2 regions of the Peribacillus sp. NPDC006672 genome follow, and region 2 is predicted to be linked to the other one. Evidence: riboswitches for the same ligand, from Rfam matches in the RefSeq annotation. Region 2 holds a riboswitch; the other holds the start of a gene.
What was found. A riboswitch is a leader RNA that binds a small molecule or an ion and turns the genes downstream of it on or off. The one in region 2 is predicted to bind thiamine pyrophosphate.

Region 1 (4,242 bases), on a different contig from region 2:
GCTTCATTTTTAATTTCCTCCTGACTTAAGAAATGGTTGGCTTTAGTGCGGCATATAATTCTCGCTTCAAATTTAAAAATTCATCACTAAGAAATTGTTCCTCACTTCTTGGCCTTGGGAATGGCACCACCACTTCTTTAATGACAGTTGCAGGTTTTGCAGATAGCACATATATTCTATTGGAAAGAAATACCGCTTCATCAATGCTGTGGGTAACAAAAAGCACAGATTTCCGATTTTGTTCCCAAACAGACAACAGCCATTTTTGCATTTCCAATCTTGTCAGTTCATCCAAAGCAGAAAAGGGTTCGTCCAGGCACATCAAGTCCTGTTGACTTAAGATGCTTCGAATGAATGCGGCCCTTTGCTTCATGCCCCCAGATAATTCGTGCGGATATGCCTTCCCATACTCTTCTAATCCAGCTTTCATCAAAAGGGCTTTTGCCATTTCTTTGTCTCTTATCCCAGCAAGCTCACTTCCAAGCAAAACATTATCCAAAACCGTTCTCCAAGGTAAAAGGGAAGGCTGCTGCGGCATATAGCTTATATGGCCCTTAAAGCCATTTATTCTTTTACCATCCAACGAAATGATGCCCTGATCCGGCTTCAAAATACCGCCGATCAAGTGGAACAACGTACTTTTACCGCTGCCAGATGGTCCTAGGATTGTGACAAATTCCCCATCATCCACATGGAAATTCATATTCTCTAAAATATTCTGTTTACCATCGAAAGAAAAGGAGACATCTTTAATTTCCAGCTTCATCCTTTTCACCCTCCTTTCTCTTCCATGAAACTAAATATTTCTCCAGGAATGTAATGATTCCAAAAAAGAGAAGGCTCATTCCCATAATGATGAAAATGGCAACAAACACCCGATCTGTCCTAAACGCAGAGGAAGCGAGCGTCATATAAACACCAATCCCCGATTTTGCCCCAAGCCATTCCGAAATAACCGCACCCATTACACTATAGGTGGCCGCAATTTTCAGGCCTGAGAATATGAACGGGATCGAGTGGGGTAGTTCCAGCTTCCAAAATAACTGGTTTTTCCCCGCTCCCATCATCTTGAAATAATGCTTAAGTTCGTAAGGTGTCTGGCGAAAACCATCCAATGAAGCAACCGCAACCGGAAAAAAACATACGAGTGAAATCACAATTAACTTAGGCAGCATGCCAAAGCCAAACCAGATCACTAAAAGCGGTGCCAAAACTATGATTGGTATATTTTGTGATAGTATGAGCAGAGGATAAACCGCGTCCTTCACACCTGGAAATAGGTGTAAGATTGCCGCAATTAATAAGCCGATACAGCTTCCAATAAGAAAACCCGATAACGAAAGCTCAGTTGTTGATATAAGGTGTCCAAAAAGATTACGGGACGACTCAATTCCTTCGATGAAAATGGCTGATGGAGCGGGAAGCAGCCATTCTTCAACCTTTAATAAGACTGTCATTGACTCCCATACTATCAGTAAACATAATAAAAGAAAGAAGGGAGCCCCCTTCTTCCAAATTCCCCTTTTGATCATGCCCGATATTTCTCCGTTAACGTATCCATCGTAATCCCGCTCGGCTGATATAGTATCTTCACTTGGGAAATGACATTCGGCGAACCTATTTCAATCATTCTTACATTCATTTTTTCTATAACCGACAGAAGCTCGGATAGCTCACCCTCCATTGTTGTTTCTAGCGGGTGAACCTCATACTTAACACCTGATTCATCAATGATCTTGATTGCTTCATCGACCAAAGGGATGACATTTTCCCCTTTAGGAATAATCTGTATACTAATTAATGAATTGGCCATTGTATTTCCTCCTATTTTGGTAAAAATTCATTGGTAAATGCCTTTTCAGGATTGAAATCACCTTCAAGAAGCTTATTTTCCGTCATCCAATCACTGTAATTCTTCCAGATTTCAAGCTTTTGTTCACCCCAACGCGGAGCATCATCCTGATACTTATCTGCAAGCCACTCCTGGCTTTTCTTCACTAGTTTTGGATCTAGATCAGGTGCAGACTTAATTAATATGTCTGCTGCATCATCAGGATTCTTAATCGCAAACTGGTACCCTTTCGAAGCTGCATGAACGAATGCTTTAACAGTTTCAGGATCCTCTTTAATCATCTTTTCATTTGTTGTCAAAACAGGCGTATAGTAATCAAGCTTATCAGAGTATTCGGTTAAGTAAACCATATTAAGCTTTTCATTTCGCAACTCAGCCTCGATACCTGTCCACCCATAATAAATCCAGGCAAAATCTATATCCCTTTTAACCGAAGTGAAAAAATCTGTGTCCCCTGTATTCACTATATCCACTTTATTTGCATCGGCATTTTCTTTCTTCATAAGTGAATCAATAACGGCCTTTTCAACTGGAGACCCCCAGCCACCATACGTTTTCCCTTCAAAATCCTTGGGAGTTTTAATTTTTTTTGCCGAAGGTGAAGCGAATCCAGAGGTATTATGCTGGATGACAGCAGCTAGCGAAACAATCGGCACGCCTTGCACGCGGGCCTGCGTAATGCCCTCCTGGTAGCTCACGCCGAATTCAGACTTCCCTGAAGCCACAAGCTTATCAGCTCCAGCTTCGCCTGGCATGATAATTTCCACATCCAGACCTTGTTCTTTGAAATATCCTTTTTCCTTGGCTACATACAATCCTGTATGGTTTGTATTCGGTGTCCAATCAAGCACGACCGATACCTTTTTTAATTCTTTATTGCCTTCTTTTTTAGATGATTCTTCTTTTTCATTAGTTCCGCCTGCCCCACATCCAGCCAAAAGGAACAACGAAGTTAACAGTGGTAAGAATTTATTCAAGCTATTATCCTCCTACACATCATATAAGATCCATATGCCGTACCATAATGGGGCGCCAGGGTCCATTCCAATACCGGTAAAAAACAAAAAACGCCCGAAGATGAATTCGGACGTTTAACATACAAAACAGATAGTCAGTAATAATATGTTCCCTCCGCTGGCATCATCCAGATCAGGTTCAAAGAGTCAGCATCTAAAGGACGCAATCTCAGCCAGCAGTACTGGCCCCCCTACATTTCTCGTACATATGAACTTTTCTCTCCCATTATATCAATTCATGGAGAAAAGGGAATACTAATTTGCTTCTTCTCATTAATTAGAAAGGTTTTCATGCCATTCCAATCATTCTCGTTTATGTGCCTGACACGTTTAAATAGTCATTTCCTTGCAGGTATTCATATAATGAGCATAACCTGTGGACATTTTTGTGTACTGGTTTTATAAACCCTTAATTTCAAAAGCAAAAGGTGGATATGATCATGATTAAGATTAATCACAAATGGTTAGATGTCAGTCACATCCAACCAGGTATAGCACCTGCTAAATCGCTTGAAATTCTCCAATTGCTGGCGGAAGATTCTAACATTTTTGAATATCGGAGCTTTGGAAACCTTAATTTCGATATACAACTGAGGCACCGAGTCATCGAGGCAGCTTTTGCGTTGGATAAAAGTGATGCAGAATTTTCCACACTTGAGGAATCGGCATCCAATAAACAATATTGGCGCCTTTCAAAGGATGGCACCTTCACACTTCAGCCAGGGATTGCCCCTCATGCTGCACTCCTGGACATTTTCTTGAATGGAACACTTTACGCTTTCGAATGCGGTACAGCGATAGTCATCACTTTTTTAAAGGCCATCTTGGATTTAATCGGCCCTAGGAATTTCGACTACCTTTTTTCAAACCTTTTTCTATATGACTGGCGCCCTCCAGAGAATATGGCTCTTCATGTTCATCAAGGAACGGATTATTTACCAGGGGATTGCCTTTACTTCAAAAACCCTGATCACGATGAGGAAACACCTGAATGGCAAGGTGAGAATGCAATATTATTAGGAGAAGACCTCCTTTATGGCCACGGAATCGGGATTACCAATTCACAAGGTATCATCGATGAACTAAATAGCAATAGAAAGCCGAATGCCACCATCTCAGCATTCCTGACAAAACATATCATTAGCTTGGATAGTTCCTACTATAGACAATTCCAACCAAATCCCTCCCGTGCAAAGCCCGTCCACGGTCTTGTCAGCCTATCTGATTTGATTGTTTCTGAAATAGGTCCGAAGATTTACCTTTCATGACTCAAGCACTTCCGCTGTAAAACCGGTTTCTTTAAATATTGGCAAATAAAAATGCTTGGGGATGGAACCACCAAGCATTTTTTCTTATTCACGCACCGATATTCCC
Region 2 (4,242 bases):
TTCAAAAGGCAATTGAAGTGAGCCCTAAGTTAGGGGTAAAGACTTTATTAGGTTTCATTTTTGCCCACAATACACCTAGCCTGAAGCTCTTTTCAAAATTCGGGTTTGAAAAATGGGCAAATTTACCTCGGGTTGCCGAGCTCGATGGCATTGAAAGGGATTTGATTATACTTGGTAAACGTGTCGATAATTAAAGATATTCATTTAAAAGCTATTGCCTTGAGCAGTAGCCTTTTTCAAATTAAACGAGGACGAAATGGAGAGTTTAGAAATACCTATATACTTTCTTAAGGGAAAAATATTCAGAATCTCTTTTATTTGTTAACGCATTCAACAGCGTATCCAATTCTTGGCTTGCTTGAACAGTTAGAAGACTTGTTAAACCATAAATTGCCGCCAATTTGATCATTTCTTGTCTCTTCTCTTCTACTTTTTCTACAATTACCTTCTGGCAAAGCATCAAGCCACCTCCCATTTATTCAATATTTTTACACCTTCATCATAATGAAACTTATAGTTAAAATCAACTATTTATCAGAAATTAAATGTGTACTTTTATAGTTAAAATGTAACAAAAAGCCTATTTAATTCTCTAAATATGTATATATTGTGTCATCCCCTATATAAACATAAATAAAAAAAGCATCCACAAGTGTAGACTGCGAATGCTTACAACATCTTCCAAGATTATTGTCTATCGCTTACTATGTCATCCATTCCGAAGGAGACTCGTTATTAGGTCTATTAATTACAATCTTATATTCATCTTCAAGTACTTTTAACGAGGCATCATAAAGGTGCCTTTCATCAGAGGTTTTGTATACTCCATTGGCCAATAACTCTTCAATAAGCACTGCCTTCCTCTGTTCAATCCTCTTAAATAATTCTGCCATGTAAATGGCTCCTTTCCTAGTCATCATAGAGCCCGCTTCTAGTTGAGCTAAACTGTATTAACCGGTTTGATTTCACAAAATTATATATACCTTTTCTAGTATGCCACTAAACGTTATTCCACAAAAAGAAAAGCCTCTTCTAATTCAAGAAGAGGCTTACAGTGTCCGTACGGCTCTTCTTATCTTCCAAGCAAATGCTTGTTGGATTTAGCACAGTTCCCAAAATGGGTCTGCTGCCGAGGTTTCTTTGGGCCAAGTCCCTCCACCTCTCTGGATAAGAATTCAATATATAAAAGATGTAGAAATGATTTTATCCCAATAAACATCAAAAGTCAATTACCTGGTTCTGCCTTTTTACTTGCCATAAATGGGTTTCCCCTTTCAAAATGCGGGTTGCATTTTCTCGTCTTTCTGATATGATGTCAGTAATTACATACAATTCACACCACTAGGGGAGTCTTTTTTAGACTGAGATGGAATTAGTTCCGGACCCTTTGAACCTGAACCGGCTCATACCGGCGGAGGGAAGTGGATGATATCGTCTATTTGCAGACTTTATCCATCTACCCCGTTCCGTATTCAGGAGCGGTTTTTTTTATGGATGTAAATAGAGGATCCATTCTAAAGGAGGATGAACAATGGAGAATACTAAATTAGAAACCTTCAGTGAAAGACTTCATGAACGGGCAAAGGAAATTTGGAAAAGGAACCATTCACACCCCTTTGTCCAGTCAATTGGAAACGGCACGCTTCCGGAAAAGAAATTTTCCTATTATTTGAAGCAGGACTATATCTATCTCATTGATTATTCCAAACTCTTTGCTTTAGGTGTCATCAAAGCTCATAATACCGAAACCATGGCAAAGTTTTCCAGCATTTTAAACGAAACCCTTCAAGTAGAAATGGATATCCATCGGCAATATGCCTCGGAATTCGGAATCAGTCCCAAGGAATTGGAAGATACAGAACCTACGCCTACCACTTTAGCCTATACAGGTTACATGCTAAATGCAGCTCAGCATGGGACTTTGGCAGACTTGATCGCCTGTCTCCTGCCCTGCGCTTGGGATTATTATGAAATCGGTTTGCTATTAAAAGAACAAAATGGAGCAGCATTGGAAAACAATCGCTACGCAGATTGGATAAGGTCCTATTCATCTCCTGAATTCGGGGAAGCACACAAATGGCTGATCGCTTTGTTGGAAGAATTGACGGAAGGTATGCCTGAGAAGGAACTTCTGAGATTAGAAAAGCACTTTTTGGTGACTTCCCGATATGAATATTTATTCTGGGATATGGTTCAAAATGAACAGGATTGGCCACTGTAGGTATTGGCATGATGATGAATCCAATCAAGAAAATGACGTTGACTGCCATGATCACGGCTATAACGACTCTGACCAGTTCATTTATTTTCATCCCTGCAGGATTTGCAAAGGTCTTTCCTATTCAGCATCTGGCAAATGTCATGACTGCCGTTCTATTGGGGCCAGCTTATGCTGTGACACAAGCTTTTTTAGTTTCCATCATTAGAAACCTGTCTGGTACCGGTTCAATTTTTGCCTTTCCCGGGAGCATGATCGGTGCACTTTTGGCTGCCGTCCTTTATCGAAAAACACAAAGTTTGAAATTCGCTTGTCTAGGGGAAGTGATTGGGACCGGCATTCTCGGATCCCTATCCTGTTATCCACTTGCAATCCTCCTATTGGGGGAAAAAGCTGCTCTTTTTGGTTTTTTACCAGCTTTTATGCTTAGTTCATTCGCAGGTGCGTTTTTAGCTTTCATATTACTTAAAATACTTCTAAAAAATAATTATATGAAGGGGATTTTTTATGAAAACAGCATTAACCATCGCAGGCTCTGATTCAGGGGGAGGCGCTGGAATACAAGCGGATTTAAAAACATTTTCTGCACATGGTGTCTTTGGAATGTCTGCCATCACAGCCGTAACCGCACAAAATACAATGGAAGTCCGTTCAGTACAGCCAATTGAAACAGCAATCATTTCAGATCAAATAGCAGCTATCTTTGAAGATATTCCTGTTGATGCAGTAAAAATAGGCATGCTTGGATCAAAGGAAATCGTGGAAACAGTCGCTGCGTCCCTTAAAACCTTCATGCCTGCCATCGTTATCCTTGACCCTGTCATGATTTCCAAAAGCGGCCACCATTTGCTCGACGAAAAGGCTGTCTCTGCCTTAAAAATGGATTTGCTTCCGATTGCAACACTTGTAACCCCAAATGTACCGGAAGCGGAAGTGCTTACTGGCTTGTCAATTCGAACGAAACAAGATTTTTACAGGGCATGCATCTCCATTCAAGAACTGGGTCCTAGAGCCGTTTTACTTAAAGGAGGCCATGCAGCAGGAAATCCAAACGATCTTTTTTATGATGGAACTGATTTCCATTGGATCAATGGAGAGCGCATTCATACAAAAAACACACATGGTACTGGCTGTACCCTATCATCTGCCATTACATCCAACCTGGCAAATGGACTTCCATTGCAAGAGTCGATTGAACAGGCCAAGATCTATATTTCCGAAGCGATACGTAATAGCTTTTCAATCGGTAGGGGCCATGGACCTGTCCATCATTTTCATTCATTTTCAAAAAAGAACGGAGTGACTTAATATGAAGGTTGCTGCAGCTGATTTATTCGTGAAGGTAAGAGAAAGAAAACCACTCGTTCACCAAATCACCAACTTTGTTACGGTCAACGACTGTGCAAATGTCACCCTTGCCATCGGTGGCTCACCTGTAATGACATCGAGTCCCCGTGAAGTGGCGGATATGGTTAAATTAGCGGATGCATTGGTCCTGAATTTCGGTACGATTGATGATAAAGCCTTGGAAGCAATGGAAATTGCCGGCAAGACGGCAAATTCCCTAAATATCCCGGTCATTTTGGACCCAGTGGGAGTGGGGGCAACCTCCTATCGGACAGAGCAAGTCACAGAGCTCCTAAGTAAGGTTACTTTTCAAATCATTCGCGGAAATGCGAGTGAGATCCTTCGATTGATGGGTGAGGGTATCGTTACACGCGGAGTTGATTCAGGGGAACTTGCAATCAGCAATGCAGAGCTGGCTGCACGAGCAGCAAATAAATTGAATGGTGTCGTCGTAGTCAGCGGAGCGAAGGATGCTGTTAGCGACGGAAAACATACGTCAATTATTGACAACGGGAACCTCCTTTTAACTAATGTTACTGGTACCGGATGCATGGCCACCGCTCTTATCGGCACCTTTTCCGGAGTCACGGACGATTTCTATTCTGCGGCAGTTGCCGGTATCTCGACCATGAGCATTTCAGGGGAACTGGCGGCTGCAAAACTTCAAAAAGATGAAG

Region 1: it holds a riboswitch for thiamine pyrophosphate, as region 2 does, so the genes downstream of both, ACQKKK_RS00785 (ABC transporter substrate-binding protein) here and tenA (thiaminase II) in region 2, are expected to answer to the same signal.

The regions. Positions count from the first base shown of each region.
Region 1 is NZ_JBNNOR010000001.1:149,748-153,989, reverse strand. Features, by position in the region: gene ACQKKK_RS00805 (TatD family hydrolase) at 1-7, opposite strand, end outside; gene ACQKKK_RS00800 (ABC transporter ATP-binding protein) at 26-766, opposite strand; gene ACQKKK_RS00795 (ABC transporter permease) at 750-1,532, opposite strand; gene ACQKKK_RS00790 (thiamine-binding protein) at 1,529-1,813, opposite strand; gene ACQKKK_RS00785 (ABC transporter substrate-binding protein) at 1,825-2,829, opposite strand; TPP riboswitch at 2,962-3,071, opposite strand; gene ACQKKK_RS00780 (protein-glutamine gamma-glutamyltransferase) at 3,309-4,136, shown strand; gene rarD (EamA family transporter RarD) at 4,225-4,242, opposite strand, start outside.
Region 2 is NZ_JBNNOR010000002.1:127,257-131,498, forward strand. Features, by position in the region: gene ACQKKK_RS03935 (N-acetyltransferase family protein) at 1-194, shown strand, start outside; gene ACQKKK_RS03940 (aspartyl-phosphate phosphatase Spo0E family protein) at 266-460, opposite strand; gene ACQKKK_RS03945 (Fur-regulated basic protein FbpA) at 705-893, opposite strand; SAM riboswitch class I at 1,070-1,174, opposite strand; TPP riboswitch at 1,334-1,437, shown strand; gene tenA (thiaminase II) at 1,532-2,221, shown strand; gene thiW (energy coupling factor transporter S component ThiW) at 2,236-2,757, shown strand; gene thiD (bifunctional hydroxymethylpyrimidine kinase/phosphomethylpyrimidine kinase) at 2,726-3,526, shown strand; gene thiM (hydroxyethylthiazole kinase) at 3,528-4,242, shown strand, end outside.